DNA from 4 places in the Rahnella sp. NRRL B-41462 genome. Region 2 is predicted to be linked to each of the others. Evidence: predicted binding sites of a transcription regulator. Region 2 holds the regulator's gene; each other region holds the start of a gene.
The links. Region 2 encodes CRP, which controls carbon source genes, mostly activating them, when cyclic AMP is high. Its sites were predicted from a motif close to ATGTGANNNNNNTCACAT; they were not measured.
Positions count from the first base shown of each region.

Region 1: udp (uridine phosphorylase) is a predicted target of CRP. The motif match lies at 1,967-1,984, and genes of this name have one in related genera.
Region 3: rbsD (D-ribose pyranase) is a predicted target of CRP. The motif match lies at 1,805-1,822, and genes of this name have one in related genera.
Region 4: UC14_RS24755 (arabinose ABC transporter substrate-binding protein) is a predicted target of CRP. The motif match lies at 2,697-2,714, and genes of this name have one in related genera.

Region 1 is NZ_JYDF01000035.1:20,448-24,257, forward strand. Features, by position in the region: gene katE (catalase HPII) at 1-1,891, shown strand, start outside; gene udp (uridine phosphorylase) at 2,115-2,876, shown strand; gene UC14_RS09745 (DedA family protein) at 3,042-3,569, shown strand; gene rmuC (DNA recombination protein RmuC) at 3,727-3,810, shown strand, end outside.
Region 2 is NZ_JYDF01000051.1:58,819-62,628, forward strand. Features, by position in the region: gene allS (HTH-type transcriptional activator AllS) at 1-163, shown strand, start outside; gene UC14_RS13610 (phosphoribulokinase) at 299-1,168, shown strand; gene UC14_RS13615 (OsmC family protein) at 1,172-1,579, opposite strand; gene crp (cAMP-activated global transcriptional regulator CRP) at 1,942-2,574, shown strand; gene UC14_RS13625 (YccS/YhfK family putative transporter) at 2,636-3,810, shown strand, end outside.
Region 3 is NZ_JYDF01000031.1:74,627-78,436, reverse strand. Features, by position in the region: gene rbsA (ribose ABC transporter ATP-binding protein RbsA) at 1-1,296, opposite strand, end outside; gene rbsD (D-ribose pyranase) at 1,304-1,723, opposite strand; gene kup (low affinity potassium transporter Kup) at 1,939-3,807, opposite strand.
Region 4 is NZ_JYDF01000142.1:2,592-6,401, forward strand. Features, by position in the region: gene araG (L-arabinose ABC transporter ATP-binding protein AraG) at 1-1,198, opposite strand, end outside; gene UC14_RS24755 (arabinose ABC transporter substrate-binding protein) at 1,446-2,432, opposite strand; gene UC14_RS24760 (ribulokinase) at 2,849-3,810, shown strand, end outside.

The DNA.
Region 1 (3,810 bases), on a different contig from region 2:
TATCGTTCATGCGCGGGGCGCTGCGGCGCACGGTTATTTCCAGCCCTATCGCAGTATGAAGGCAGTGACCAAAGCCAGCTTCCTCTCTGATCCTAAAAAGAAAACGCCGGTATTTGTGCGTTTCTCTACCGTTCAGGGTTCCCGCGGTTCGGCAGATACCGTACGTGATATCCGCGGCTGGGCGACCAAGTTTTATACCGATGAAGGCATTTACGACCTGGTCGGTAACAATACACCGGTGTTCTTTATTCAGGATGCCCATAAATTCCCTGATTTTGTGCATGCGGTAAAACCCGAACCGCATAACGAAATCCCGCAGGGGGCGAGTGCGCACGATTCCTTCTGGGATTACGTGTCCCTGCAACCGGAAACCCTGCATAACGTGTTCTGGGCGATGTCTGACCGGGGCATTCCGCGCAGTTACCGCACGATGGAAGGTTTTGGCATCCATACTTTCCGTTTCGTGAATGCGAAAGGCAAAGCCACTTTTGTGCGTTTCCACTGGAAACCGCTGGCCGGAAAAGCCTCTTTGTTATGGGATGAAGCGCAGAAACTGGCCGGGAAAGATGCCGATTTCCACCGCCGTGATTTGTGGGAAGCCATCGAAGCCGGAGATTATCCGGAATACGAACTGGGTGTGCAGTTGATCCCTGAAGAAGATGAATTCAAATTTGATTTCGACCTGCTCGACCCGACCAAACTCATCCCTGAAAAACTGGTGCCGGTAGAACTGATCGGCAAAATGGTGCTCAACCGTAACCCCGATAATTTCTTTGCTGAAACCGAGCAAGCCGCGTTCCACCCGGGGCACATTGTGCCGGGCATAGATTTCACCAATGATCCGCTGTTGCAGGGGCGACTGTTCTCTTACACCGACACGCAAATCAGTCGTCTGGGCGGGCCTAATTTCCATGAAATTCCGATTAACCGGCCGACGTGCCCTTTCCATAACTTCCAGCGTGACGGCATGCACCGTCAGGACATTGATACGAATCCGGCGAACTACGAGCCGAATTCCATCAACAATAACTGGCCGAGGGAAACACCTCCGGCAGCGTCCGGTGGTGGCTTTGAAAGTTATCCTGAACGGGTTGATGCAGAAAAAATCCGTCAGCGCAGTCCGTCATTTGCCGAATATTATGCCCATCCGCGCCTGTTCTGGCTGAGCCAGACAACAGCGGAGCAGGATCATATTATCGGCGCTTTCTCATTTGAATTATCGAAGGTGGCGCGGCCGTATATCCGCGAGCGGGTCGTGGATCTGTTAGCGCATGTTGATCAGACGCTGGCGCAGAAAGTGGCGAAAAATCTGGGTATTACCCTTTCCGCTGACACCCTGAAGATCAAGCCGCCGAAGCCCGTGAATGGGCTGAAAAATGATCCGTCGCTGAGTTTGTATGCCAGCGGTAAAGGCACGATCAAAGGGCGGCAGGTGGCGATATTGCTGGGTGAAGGTGTGAATGCGGCGGATGTTCTGGAAACCTTACAGGCACTTCAGGCCGCTGGCGTTCACCCTAAGCTGCTGGCCAGTCACTTAGGGAGTGTGACTGCCGATGATGGTTCTACGTTGCCGGTTGATGCTACGTTTGCCGGATCGCCTTCCATCACCGTTGATGCAGTGATTGTTCCGCATGGGCATATCGACGCACTGCTGATGAATGGCGATGCACGGCATTATGTGCTCGAAGCCTACAAACACCTGAAAGTGGTGGGGCTAAGTGGCGATGCACGCCGCTTCAAATCGCTGCTGGGGCTGACGGATGATGTGCCGGAAGAGGGCGTTGTGGAAGGTGAAAAAGCAGAAGGAGCGTTGCTGAAGGCGTTTCTGAAAGACATGCTCAAACACCGGATCTGGTCGCGCAGTGCGGCGGCAGATGCCGTTCCTGCCTGATTAACTGTAACTGATAAACAGGCAATCCCCGGCAGCGGAGATTGCCTGTTTAAAATTCCCTCACCCCTCCTTATTTTGTGACTTGAATCACAAAATAAATGTATGTGAAATTCCTGTTGTTACATCATAGTGACGACCGTCACGAAATAACGTCACAATGTTCAGTACAGTTGCCGGGTGTTCCTCCTGCCAATAAATGACCTTACACACAGAGGAGTTTGTTATGTCTCAGCCTGAAGTTTTCCATCTTGGCCTGGCCAAAAAAGATTTAAACGGCGCGACGCTGGCGATTGTTCCCGGCGACCCTGAGCGCGTGGAAAAAATTGCCAAATTGATGGAGAACCCGGTTCGTCTGGCTTCCCACCGCGAATTTACCTCATGGCGTGCTGAGCTTGATGGCAAATCTGTGATTGTTTGCTCAACCGGTATTGGTGGCCCTTCGACCTCTATTGCGGTTGAAGAACTGGCACAACTGGGGATCCGTACTTTCCTGCGAGTCGGTACAACTGGCGCTATCCAGCCACACATCAATGTCGGTGACGTTCTGGTCACGACCGCTGCCGTTCGCCTTGATGGCGCGAGCCTGCACTTTGCGCCGATGGAATTCCCTGCAGTAGCCGATTTTGCCTGCACCACCGCGCTGGTTGCGGCGGCAGAAGCCGTGGGTGCCGCGACGCACATTGGCGTTACCGCCTCTTCTGACACCTTCTATCCGGGTCAGGAACGTTATGACACTTACTCTGGCCGTGTTGTCCGTCGCTTCAAAGAATCGATGAAAGAGTGGCAGGAAATGGGCGTCATGAACTACGAAATGGAATCCGCGACTCTGCTGACCATGTGTGCAAGCCAGGGTCTGCGCGCGGGGATGGTGGCGGGTGTTATCGTGAACCGCACGCAGCAGGAAATCCCTAATGCGGAAACCATGAAAAAGACTGAAAGTCATGCGGTGAAGATTGTTGTAGAAGCAGCCCGCAGGCTTATTTAGTCCCTATAAAACTAAAACAACCACATCACATCATCACATCAATGGGCTGCCTCTGGCGGCCCATTTTTTTGCCCTGCTAAGCAGATCTGTTAAGGTCATGTTAGTAATCCATCTGGAATAATTGATGAACCTCCTCCCGGATCTCTGACAAAAGGAACTGCATTTTTGACTGTTCACGACCTTCTTGAGTACACAACCACCTTCATCCGTGCCCATCAGGTGTGGGCTGCACCGATCGTTTTCTTTCTGGCTTTTGGTGAGTCTCTGGCATTCCTTTCCCTGCTGCTCCCGGCAACGTTTATCTTGCTGGGACTCGGCGCGCTGATTGGCGAAACCGGTATTCCGTTCTGGCCCATCTGGGCCGCCGCCGCCGCAGGCGCTTTCCTGGGAGACTGGCTTTCTTACTGGATTGGTGCCCGTTATCAGGATCGGGTTAGCAATTTCTGGCCTTTCTCCCGCCATCCGCAAATGCTGGTTCGTGGACATGCTTTCTTTGAAAAATGGGGCATGCCCGGGGCTTTCATTGGCCGCTTCTTTGGCCCGCTTCGTGCCGTTGTGCCACTGGTTGCCGGTATCTGCGGTATGCCGCAAAAATATTTCCAGATTGCGAATGTGACGTCTGCACTCATCTGGGCTTTCGGCATCCTGGCGCCAGGTGCTTTCGGCATTCAGTGGCTGAGCCGCTGGTTTTGAATGCTGCTCTCTGTGGCTGGCTATCGCAAGGGGGAAAATACAGAGAAATTCCTTTTTGGAAGACGTCTCGCAAAGGCTCAATGCAACAGAAAATAGACTGGACATCCATACAGCCTGACATTACCTTGGCCGCAAGAGACTTTAAGAGGGAAATCGCGTGGATATCAGCATCCTGACAGCCCTGGGGGCGGGGTTAGTGGGCTTACTCGTAGGTTGGCTTATCGCCAGCCTGCGCCAACAG
Region 2 (3,810 bases):
CAGCGGCGAGCTGATCGCCCGACAAATCCGCTATCCGCGCGCCCCTTCCCCGCTCAGTCTGGCGTGGAAAAAGGAGTACACAGGCAAGGCGCTGCATGACATTGTTTCCCTGTTCCACCAGAAAGACCCGCTGATCCAACCGTTGCTGGCGGGTTTAGAATAGTGATGCCCTCTTTGGCTTCGCGAATAAATATGGTAACAATAGGCTTAATTATGCGCAGCCTTGACGCCAGATCTTCGACCACAGAAAAGACCGCGTCTCGCCTGCCTGCATCACCTTTATGGAGAACAGCGCATTATGTCAGCCAAACATCCTGTTATTGCCGTGACCGGTTCGAGCGGTGCAGGCACCACGACCACCAGCGTGGCATTTCGTAAAATATTTCAGCAGCTTGGTTTGCGTGCGGCGGAACTGGAAGGCGACAGTTTTCATCATTTCACCCGTCCTGAAATGGATGCGGCAATACGCAAGGCGCGCGATCTGGGACGTCATATCAGCTACTTCGGGCCGGAAGCCAATGACTTTGGTTTGCTGGAAAAAAGCTTTATCGAATACGGTAAAACCGGCACTGGCCGTTCACGTAAGTATCTGCATACTTATGACGAAGCCGTTCCCTACAATCAGGTGCCGGGTACCTTTACGCCGTGGCAGGCGTTGCCGGAACCGACGGATATTTTGTTTTACGAAGGGTTACACGGTGGTGTGGTGGCGGACAAAATTGACGTTGCCGCGCAGGTCGACCTGCTGGTCGGCGTAGTGCCTATCGTCAACCTCGAATGGATCCAGAAACTGGTGCGCGATACCGGCGAGCGCGGGCATTCCCGTGAAGCGGTGATGGATTCCGTCGTGCGTTCGATGGATGACTATATCAATTACATTACCCCGCAGTTTTCCCGCACGCACATCAATTTCCAGCGGGTACCCACCATCGATACCTCGAACCCGTTTGCCGCCAAAGCCATTCCGTCACTGGATGAAAGCTTTGTGGTGATTCATTTTCAGGGACTGGATGACATCGATTTCCCGTATCTGCTGGCCATGCTGCAAGGGTCGTTTATCTCGCACATCAAAACACTGGTGGTGCCGGGCGGCAAAATGGGGCTGGCGATGGAGCTGATCATGGCGCCGCTGGTGCAGCGCCTGATGGAAGGCAAGAAGATCGAGTAAACTTTATTCGGCTGCAATCACTTCAAAGCTGTGGGTGATTGTGGCCGCTTTCCCCAGCATCAGAGACACAGAACAGTATTTTTCGGCAGACAGGCTGACTGCGCGTTCAACAATCTTATCGGTCAGATCCTTACCGGTGACGATAAAATGCAGATTGATGTGAGTGAACAGACGCGGCGCTTCTTCGCGGCGTTGTGAGGTCAGCTTCACTTCACAATCACGCACGTCATTACGACCTTTTTGCAAAATTGACACCACGTCGATTGCACTACACCCCCCTGCGGACATCAGTAACATTTCCATCGGGCTTGGGGCTTTATCACCCGCGTTTCCATCCATTGAAATCTGATGACCCGATGCAGACTCACCTAAAAATGTCAGTCCTTCAACCCATTTGACACGTGCATGCATGAACTATTCTCCCGGTGAATAAACTTGTCGAAATCTGCTCTCAGAGTACCCTTTCACCTAAAATCTGGCAACGTAACCCGATCGCCATCATGCTGAAGCGAGACAACAGAAGACAGCATCTCAAACCTGTGCTACAAACAAAGCCGAAACATACTTTCCAGTAAATTGCGGTGACGGTTTTTGCGGTTTAAGTACAGAACCCACGGTGATGACAGCAATAAACAGGCTGTTGCACTCCGACATCCGCTTGCAGCATTTCTGGAGAGTTATATGCTGAAAGGGCGCTTTGGATTTGAAGTGCCGTACAGGGAACTCTGAGCCCTGTGATTTTGGGCAGCGATAACAACAGAGGATAATAGCAAATGGTTCTCGGCAAGCCACAAACAGACCCGACTCTTGAATGGTTCCTGTCTCACTGTCATATACATAAGTATCCTTCTAAAAGTACGCTGATTCACCAGGGTGAAAAAGCCGAAACGCTTTACTACATCGTGAAAGGGTCAGTTGCTGTCCTGATTAAAGATGAAGAAGGCAAGGAAATGATACTGTCCTACCTTAACCAAGGTGACTTCATCGGTGAGCTGGGACTCTTCGAAGAAGGTCAGGAACGCAGTGCCTGGGTACGTGCTAAAACTGCCTGTGAAGTGGCTGAAATTTCATATAAAAAATTCCGCCAGCTGATTCAGGTTAACCCGGATATTCTGATGCGTCTCTCCGCGCAGATGGCCAACCGTCTGCAAGTGACGTCAGAGAAAGTCGGCAACCTTGCCTTCCTTGACGTTACCGGTCGTATCGCTCAAACCTTGCTCAATCTGGCTAAACAGCCTGATGCAATGACCCATCCGGACGGGATGCAAATCAAGATTACCCGCCAGGAAATTGGCCAAATCGTCGGTTGTTCACGTGAAACAGTCGGACGCATTCTCAAAATGCTGGAAGATCAAAGCCTGATCTCCGCACACGGTAAAACGATTGTCGTTTACGGCACACGTTAATCCCTCAAAAATTGGCGCGGCAAAACACTGTCGCGCCTTTTTTATGGGCTAAGCTTTACCCATGACGCTATGGCGAAGACTGTTTTACCATCCTGAAGTGAACTACGCGCTGCGCCAGACGCTGGTGTTGTGCTTACCTGTTGGCATTTGCTGGCTGTTTGGCAATTTGCAAATGGGCCTGCTGTTTTCCCTCTGCCCGGCCTGTTGTAACATCGCCGGTCTGGATACCCCGCATAAACGCTTTTTCAAACGCCTGCTCGTCGGCGGTTCACTCTTTGCCGTGAGCAGCCTTCTGCTGCAACTGATGCTCGAAAGCTGGCATATACCGCTGCCGCTGATCATGCTGTCGCTGGCGTTACTGCTCGGCGTCACCGGTGAAATCAGCCCGCTGCATGCGCGCCTGCTGCCCGGTGCGCTGGTGGCGACTATCTTCACGCTGAGTATGGTGGGCGTGCGCCCGATGTGGCAGGCCCCGGTGTTGTTCGCCGCTGGCACAGCCTGGTACGGATTGTTTAACTGGGCGTGGTTTCGTATTTCGGAAGAACAGCCGATGCGCGAAACACTCAGCCAGCTCTATCTGCAACTCGCGGATTATTTCGAAGCCAAGTACAGCCTGCTGACGCAACACACCGATCCCGAAACCGCGTTACCCCCACTGCTAGCCCGCCAGCAGCAGGTTATCGACCTGATTGCCCTGCTTTATCAGCAATTACACATGTTGCCCCAGCACGGACATCATCATCACCATAAGCGGCTATTTCAGCGTTTTCAGGTGGCGCTCGATTTGCAGGAGCACATTACAGTGAGCCTGCATCAGCCGGAAGAAGTGCAGAAACTGGTGGAGGAAAGCCATGCCGAAGCGGTTATCCGCCGAAATGCACAGGTGATTTCCACCCGTCTTCGGGTGATTGCCGACGATATTCTTTATCACCGTTTATCCGGGCGCTTTACGATGGCCAATGAGCTGACCGCGCTGGAGAAAATCGCCGCGCGCAATCCGGACAATCCGGTAGGTCAGTTTTGTTATTACCATTTCAGCCGCATTGCGCGCCTGCTGCGTACCCAGCGCCCGCTGTACCGGCGCGACCTGATGAACACCCAGCCGCGTTTGCCCTTCTGGCCCGCGCTGAAAAGCTATCTTTCCTTCAAATCCGTGGCACTGCGTAATGCCGCACGTTTGGGCATTATTCTGGCGATTGGCAGCAGTCTGGGTCTGTTCTTCAATTTGCCCAAACC
Region 3 (3,810 bases), on a different contig from region 2:
TTTCTTGGCACCAACGTCAACGCCGCGCGTCGGTTCATCGAGGATCAGGACTTTCGGCCGCGTCATTAATCCACGGGCAATTGCCACTTTTTGCTGATTACCGCCGGAAAGCAGGCCGATGGTCTGCATCATCGACGGCGTTTTGATATTGAAGAGGCGGATGAAATCGCCGACAGCCTGCTGTTCTTCCGCATGTTTAAGACGTCCGCCAGCGTGGCTGAAATAACGCAGCGCCGTCAGCGACATGTTTTCTTTCACTGACATGCCCAGAACTAAGCCATCGCGCTTGCGGTCTTCAGAGATATAAACAATGCCGTTTGCCAGCCCGTCCTGCGGTGAGTGTGTCACCACTTCGCGGCCATCGAGCGCCACATAACCACTTTTACGCGGTAAGGCTCCGTAGAGAATTTTCATCAGTTCGGTACGGCCTGCGCCCATCAGACCGGAAATCCCCAGAATTTCGCCGCTGTACAGATCAAAGCTGACGTTATCCACGCCCGGCCCGCTGACATCGCGTACCTGCAAACGCAGCGCACCGCGTTCATGATTAATGCGCGGGTATTGCTCTTCGAGGCGACGGCCCACCATCATTTCAATCAGCGTGTCTTCTTCAAGCGAACTGACCGGCCGCTCTGCAATAAACTGCCCGTCACGGAACACCGTCACGTCGTCGCAGATTTCGAAAATTTCTTTCATGCGGTGGGAGATATACACCACACCGCAACCGGCGGCTTTCAGTTCCCGGATCACGTTAAATAAAGAAGCGGTTTCGGTATCGGTCAGGGCATCCGTCGGTTCATCCATAATGATGACTTTGGATTCAAAGCTCAGCACTTTGGCAATTTCGACCATCTGCTGGTCGCCGATGGATAAATCGCCTACCAGCCGGTCGCTTTTGTAACGCAGATTCAGGCGCGCCAGCAGTTTATCGGCCTCGGCATACATCTTTTTCCAGTTGATGCGGCCAAAACCGTTCACAAACTCACGGCCCAGGAAGATATTTTCAGCAATCGTCAGTTGGGGGATCAGGTTTAATTCCTGATGAATGATACCAATCCCGGCTTCCTGAGAGGCTTTAGGGCCACTGAAAACCGCTTCCTTGCCAAGAAAATGCACTGAGCCGGCATCTTTCTGATAGATGCCGGTCAGCACTTTCATCATGGTGGACTTGCCCGCGCCGTTTTCTCCCACCAGCGCCATTACACGTCCCGGATAGACGCTGAGCGCCGCGCCGGAAAGTGCTTTTACGCCGGGAAAGGCTTTATCAATGCCTGTCAGTTGCAGCAAAGGTTGCATAAAGGCCTCAGAAGGTTACGCCAGCACACAGAATAACGTTCGCATAAGGCGAACATTCCCCGCTGCGGATCACAGCCCGACTTTTTTCGCTTTGTGCTTTGAATGACTCATGACTGACGTAATCCAAAGCAATGGTGTTTCCCTGGTGTTGTTCGAGTTGTGTCAATTGGGCGAGCAACGCTTCATGGAGTTGAGGATTTTTAGTGAGGATTTCCTCGGCGAGGATAGCCCGCTCAACCTGCATCTCATGTGTCACTACCTCTAAGACTTGTAAAAAGGTGGGAACTCCCTGGGTCAGGGCCAGATCGATGCGTTGGCAAGCTGCTGGCACCGGAAGTCCGGCATCGCCAATAACCAGCTGATCGGTGTGACCTAACCGGGCAATAACATGTGAGATTTCGGCATTTAACAGCGGTGACTTCTTCATTGTGAACTCCTACAGCGAAACGTTTCGCTCACCGATGAGTTTATAAAGATCCCCGGCCATCGCAACGGAGTTATGATGGAATTGTGATCAGCGTCGAAACGTTTCGCTGAATAATTAAGAAACCGCAGGGAAATTTGAGTTAGTCGTTTCAGAAAGGAGAAAGAGAAAATAAAACAGGGCACCCGAAGGTGCCCTGCGAGCAGTAGAAATGAGGATCAGATTTCTACCTGCGTACCGAGTTCGATTACGCGGTTCGGCGGAATTTCAAACTGATCTGGCGCGCGTAAGGCGTTGCGGCTGAGCGCCATAAAGAGTTTGCCACGGAAGTAGAGATACCAGGGGCGCTTGGTCAGGATCAGTGATTCGTGCGACATAAAGAATGACGTTTCCATCATCCGGCACGGCAATCCTTCCAGACCGCAACGGTGGAACACTTCCTCCACGTTCGGCGTTTCTTTAAATCCGTAGCTGGCGACCACACGCCAGAACGTCGGCGAAAGCTGTTCGATGGTGACGCGCCGGACGTTATGTACATAAGGCGCATCTTCGGTGCGTAACGTCAGCAGTACCACACGCTCATGCAACACTTTGTTGTGTTTGAGATTGTGCAGCAACGCAAACGGAATGACGTTGATGGCGCGCGACATATACACAGCCGTACCCGGAACACGCACCGGCGGGGATTTCTCCAGAGAGGCGATCATCGCTTCCAGGGAATTCCCATGCTCGTTCATGCGGCGCATAAGGCGGAAGCGCTCGCTTTTCCAGGTCGTCATAACGATAAACATGCCCAAACCCAGCGTCAGCGGCAACCAACCGCCGGAGAACAGTTTAGTAGCGTTCGCCGCGAACAGCGGGATATCCATAAACAGCAGACCGATCAGCAAAAGCCCGACCAGGAAAGGTTTCCAGTGCCAGTTTTTGAGTGCCACCGTACAGGAAAGAATACTGGTCAGCACCATCGTACCGGTCACTGCGATACCGTATGCCGCTGCCAGATTGCTCGAATGCTCGAAGCTGGCGATAACGATAACCACCGCAAAGTACAGCAACCAGTTAATGGCCGGGATGTAAATCTGGCCTGCTTCCATTTCTGAAGTGTGGATGATGCGCATTGGCGGTAAATAGCCTAAACGCACAGCCTGACGCGTCAGGGAAAACACACCGGAGATAACAGCCTGAGACGCGATAATGGTGGCCAGCGTTGCCAGCACCAGTAACGGGATCAAAGCCCAGTCAGGCGCCAGCAGGAAGAACGGGTTTTTAATCGACTCCGGGTCTTTCAGCAGCAATGCGCCCTGACCGAAGTAGTTCAGCACCAGAGAAGGCAGCACCACGGTGAACCAGGCCAGACGGATCGGGAATTTCCCGAAGTGGCCCATATCCGCATACAGCGCTTCCACACCGGTAATCGACAGAACGACCGCGCCAAGTGCCAGGAAGGAAAACGACTTATGCTCGATAAAGAAGTTAACCGCCCACATCGGGTTCATGGCGCGAAGTACTTCAGGATTTTGCATGATGCTGTTCACGCCGAGAACAGCCAGCGTCAGGAACCACAACAACATCACCGGCGCAAACAGTTTGCCAACAATGCCGGTGCCGTGTTTCTGAATAATGAAAAGCAGCGTCAGGACAGTAATAGATAAGGGGACGATATAAGGATCGAGTGAAGGTGCTGCGATTTCCAAACCTTCCATCGCGGAAAGAACAGAAATAGCCGGAGTGATCACCACTTCACCATAGAAGAAACTTCCGCCGATCAGGCCGAGAATGACCAAAACGGCAGTGGTGCGTGCCGAGGTGTTTCTGCCCGCCAGAGACATCAGCGTCAGAATACCGCCTTCGCCTGCGTTGTCCGCCCGCATCACGTAAGTGAGGTACTTGAGCGAAACAATGAGGATTAACATCCAGAAAATCAGAGAGAGAAAACCAAAAACGACGCTGGGTTCAACGTTGAAACCATAGTGACCAGAAAAACACTCTCTTAAGGTGTAGAGAGGACTGGTACCAATGTCGCCATAGACCACACCAATGGCGGCCAGGGTTACTGCTGGGAGTGACCGTTTATGTTCAGTGCTCATATT
Region 4 (3,810 bases), on a different contig from region 2:
TACGCGCATTTTTCGCTTCCCAGGCGTTGTTGATCAGGCACCCTGCTTTCACCGTTTTGCGACGGGCGCTGATGTTGATGTTGTCGCGCACCGAGTGCACAGGAATAATGCCGTCAGCTTTGCGGTCTTCCGGGCACAACATGATGCCCTGGCGGATCGCATCTGCCGGTTTACGAATATTCAGCGCTACACCGTCCAGCCGGACGGTACCGCCGGTAATACGCGTACCACCAAATAATCCTTTCATCAGCTCACTGCGCCCTGCACCCACCAGCCCGAACAGGCCGACGATTTCGCCCTGACGTACCGTCAGGCTGACCGGCGTTCTCACGCCCGGTGCTTTCACCTCATCCAGTTCAAGGCGAATTTCGCCGTGCGGACGCGGCGCGTAACCGTAAATGTCATCGAGATTACGGCCAACCATCGCCTGCACCAGCTTGCTGTTATCCACCTGTGTCATGTCGTCAAAGGTGCGAACGTAACGTCCGTCTTTGAAAACGGTGACGGCGTCACTTAATGCAAAGATCTCTTCCATACGGTGTGAGACATATAAAATCACACGCCCTTCCGCCCGTAACTCACGGATAACACGGAACAATTGTTCAATTTCGCGTGCAGAAAGCGAACTGGTAGGTTCATCGAATGCAATAATTTTGGCATTGCGCGCCAGCGCCTTGGCAATTTCCACCATCTGCCACTGGCCGATGGAGAGATATTTCAGCGGTGTATCGGGGTCGATATCCAGCCCGAGATGTTCAAGCTGAAGTTTGGCTTCGTAACGCAGCAATTTACGGTTTACAAAACCGTGTTTGCTCGGCAACTGCCCGAGATAAATGTTCTCTGCTACCGTCATTTCCGGCACCAGATGGAGTTCCTGATAAATGATCGCCACACCGGCATCGAGCGCATCCGTGGTATGGCTGAACGCGACCGGCTGGCCTTTGATATGAATATTGCCCTGGGAAGGCTGATAGTTCCCGCTGAGGATCTTCAGCAGGGTGGATTTCCCCGCTCCGTTTTCGCCCATCAGCGCATGAATTTGTCCGGCGTAACAATTGAATGAAATACCGTCCAGCGCTTTCACGCCCGGAAAAGTTTTGCCAATGTCATGGAATTCCAGATACGGCCTGGCCGCATCAAACTCCGTCAGTGACGGTGTCAGCAAAGGCGTCTTATTATCGAAAGATTGCTGAGTCATAGTGGCTACCTGGAAGTTGAGTAAGTATGGATGCACGCCACTGCAAAGCAGAAAACAGTTCAACGTCTCCCTGTCGTCCACTCTGCAGCAGCGTCTCTCCCCTTCATACTTCAAGTCGCAGATGCGTTGGCTACGCTTACTCACCCGAATCACTTACTTATGTAAGCTCATCGGGACTCGCTCACTTGCCGCCTTCCTGCAACTCGAATTATTTGGGGGTATTGCTTGTTTCAACCACATCTGAAGATCACATAAGACCTTTTTTCTTCAGCTCTTCTTTGAAGTTGTCGCGGGTAATCAGGACAACATCCGTCACTTCGGTAAATTTCGGTGGTTCAACGCCTTTGGTAACCCATTCATTCAGCATCTGAATACTTTTGTAACCGTGGATATCCGGGCTAGGTAACAGGGAACCGTAGAAGCCAGTCTGGGCGCTTTTTGACAACTCATTCACTGCATCCACACCGTTGATGCCGATGCCGATCACGTTAGCCGCTTTAAAGCCCTGACCTTCGGTTGCACGCACGCCACCCAATACGGTGTTGTCGTTCATGCCGATGATCAGCCAGTTTTTCACTTCAGGATGTTGCACCAGCAGGGAGTTACCGGCATCCAGTGCGCCCGGGATGTCGTTAGATTTAGTCGGGACTTTGTAGATTTGTTTTTCCGGGAAACCGGCAGCTTTCAGTGCCTCCATTGAACCGGAGGTGCGGCGGCGCGCCGTATCGAGTTCATCGGCAGTAATGGCCATCACGCCGGTATCAGCGACTTTCCAGCCACGTTTTTGCATTTCTTTGTACAGTTCCTGCCCCTGACGTTCGCCGATTTTGGTCGCGGCCATCATGACTAATGGCACTTCTTCCATTGGCTTGCCTTTGGCATTCACAAACTGGTCATCCACCTGGATCACTTTCATGTCATAGCTGCGCGCTTTCGCCATGATGGCAGGGCCGAGACGCGGATCCGGCGTACAGATGACAAAACCTTTCGCGCCGTTGGCCGCCAGGCTGTCGATTGCATTCAACGTTTTTTCACCATCGGGCACGGCGATTTTAATGACGTCGAAGTGGAGATCCTTACCGGCTTTATCTGCGAACCGCCATTCAGTCTGGAACCACGGCTCTTCCGGTTGTTTAACCAGGAAGCCCAGCTTCGGATTCTCGGCTGCCATAGCTGAATGTGACATAAGGGCAGCTAACCCGACCGCCGCTAATGCCTTAGTGAATTTATGCATGATGTTCTCCGACTTTTATTGTTGTTTTTCACAATCACAGTCTTAAATCTGGTGGTTTGCCGCAATCGTGAAAACGTTATCAGTAGCGTAAAGAAACAAAGTGAAAGTGCGGCGAAGTCCAGTTTATAGAGGATTTGCGTCACACTCTCTTGTAAGACGGGTTAAGTTTTAGCGGTAATTTTGCAGCGGAATGTAGAGCGCTATCACACGGCGGGAAAACAGCAGGTTTGTGCATAGATATAGCGATTTTAGCCAAACGCTAACATTTGACCAACCTCACAGAAACATCATTGGGAGCAGATTTGTGCATACTTCCAGCTAACGCCTCCTCACTCACTTTTTTGCATCCTCCTACTGTTAGAGCAATTCGATTCGCCGCCGTAATGACTACGGCAAACCTGAAGGAGTGAGAAAGAATGACGCAAGGTGCGATTGCTCTTGGTCTTGATTTTGGCAGCGATTCCGTCCGTGCCCTGGCTGTGGATTGTCAGACCGGTGCCGAGATGGAAACCGATGTGGTTTATTATCCGCGCTGGAATGAAGGTCGCTATTGTGATGCGGCAATAAATCAGTTCCGCCATCACCCGCTCGACTATATAGAGGCAATGGAACAGGCGATTAAAAACGTAGTGCAACGGCTGGGCAGCGAGCGGGCTGCGCGCGTGGTGGGTATCGGCGTCGATTCCACCGGCTCAACCCCCGCTCCTGTCGATGAGGAAGGCAACATTCTGGCGCTGAAAGCGGAATTTGCCGAAAACCCGAACGCCATGTTTGTGCTCTGGAAAGATCATACGGCAATAGAAGAAGCGGAAGAGATCAACCGTCTGTGTCGCAGCGGCGATTTCCCCGACTATTCCCGCTATATCGGCGGCGTTTATTCCTCAGAATGGTTCTGGGCGAAAATCCTGCACGTTTCCCGTGCTGATGCTGCGGTTAAACAAGCAGCCGCGTCATGGGTTGAATTGTGCGACTGGGTGCCCGCCCTGCTTTCCGGCACCACCGCACCGGACAAAGTGGTGCGCGGACGTTGCAGCGCCGGACACAAAATGCTCTGGCATCCGTCATGGGGCGGCCTGCCACCAAAAGCGTTCTTTGCCGCCCTCGATCCGCTGCTGGTTGAACATCTGCCCTATCCGCTGTTTACCGACACCGTCACCGCCGAACAGGCTGTTGGCACACTGACACCTGAATGGGCAGAACGTCTTGGCTTACCCGCCAGTGTGGTGCTTTCGGGCGGCGCATTCGACTGCCATATGGGGGCAGTCGGCGCGGGCGCACAGCCTTATACGCTGGTCAAAGTGATCGGCACCTCTACCTGCGACATCCTGATCGCCGATAAAGAACGCGTAAACGACCGTGCTATCGCCGGGATCTGCGG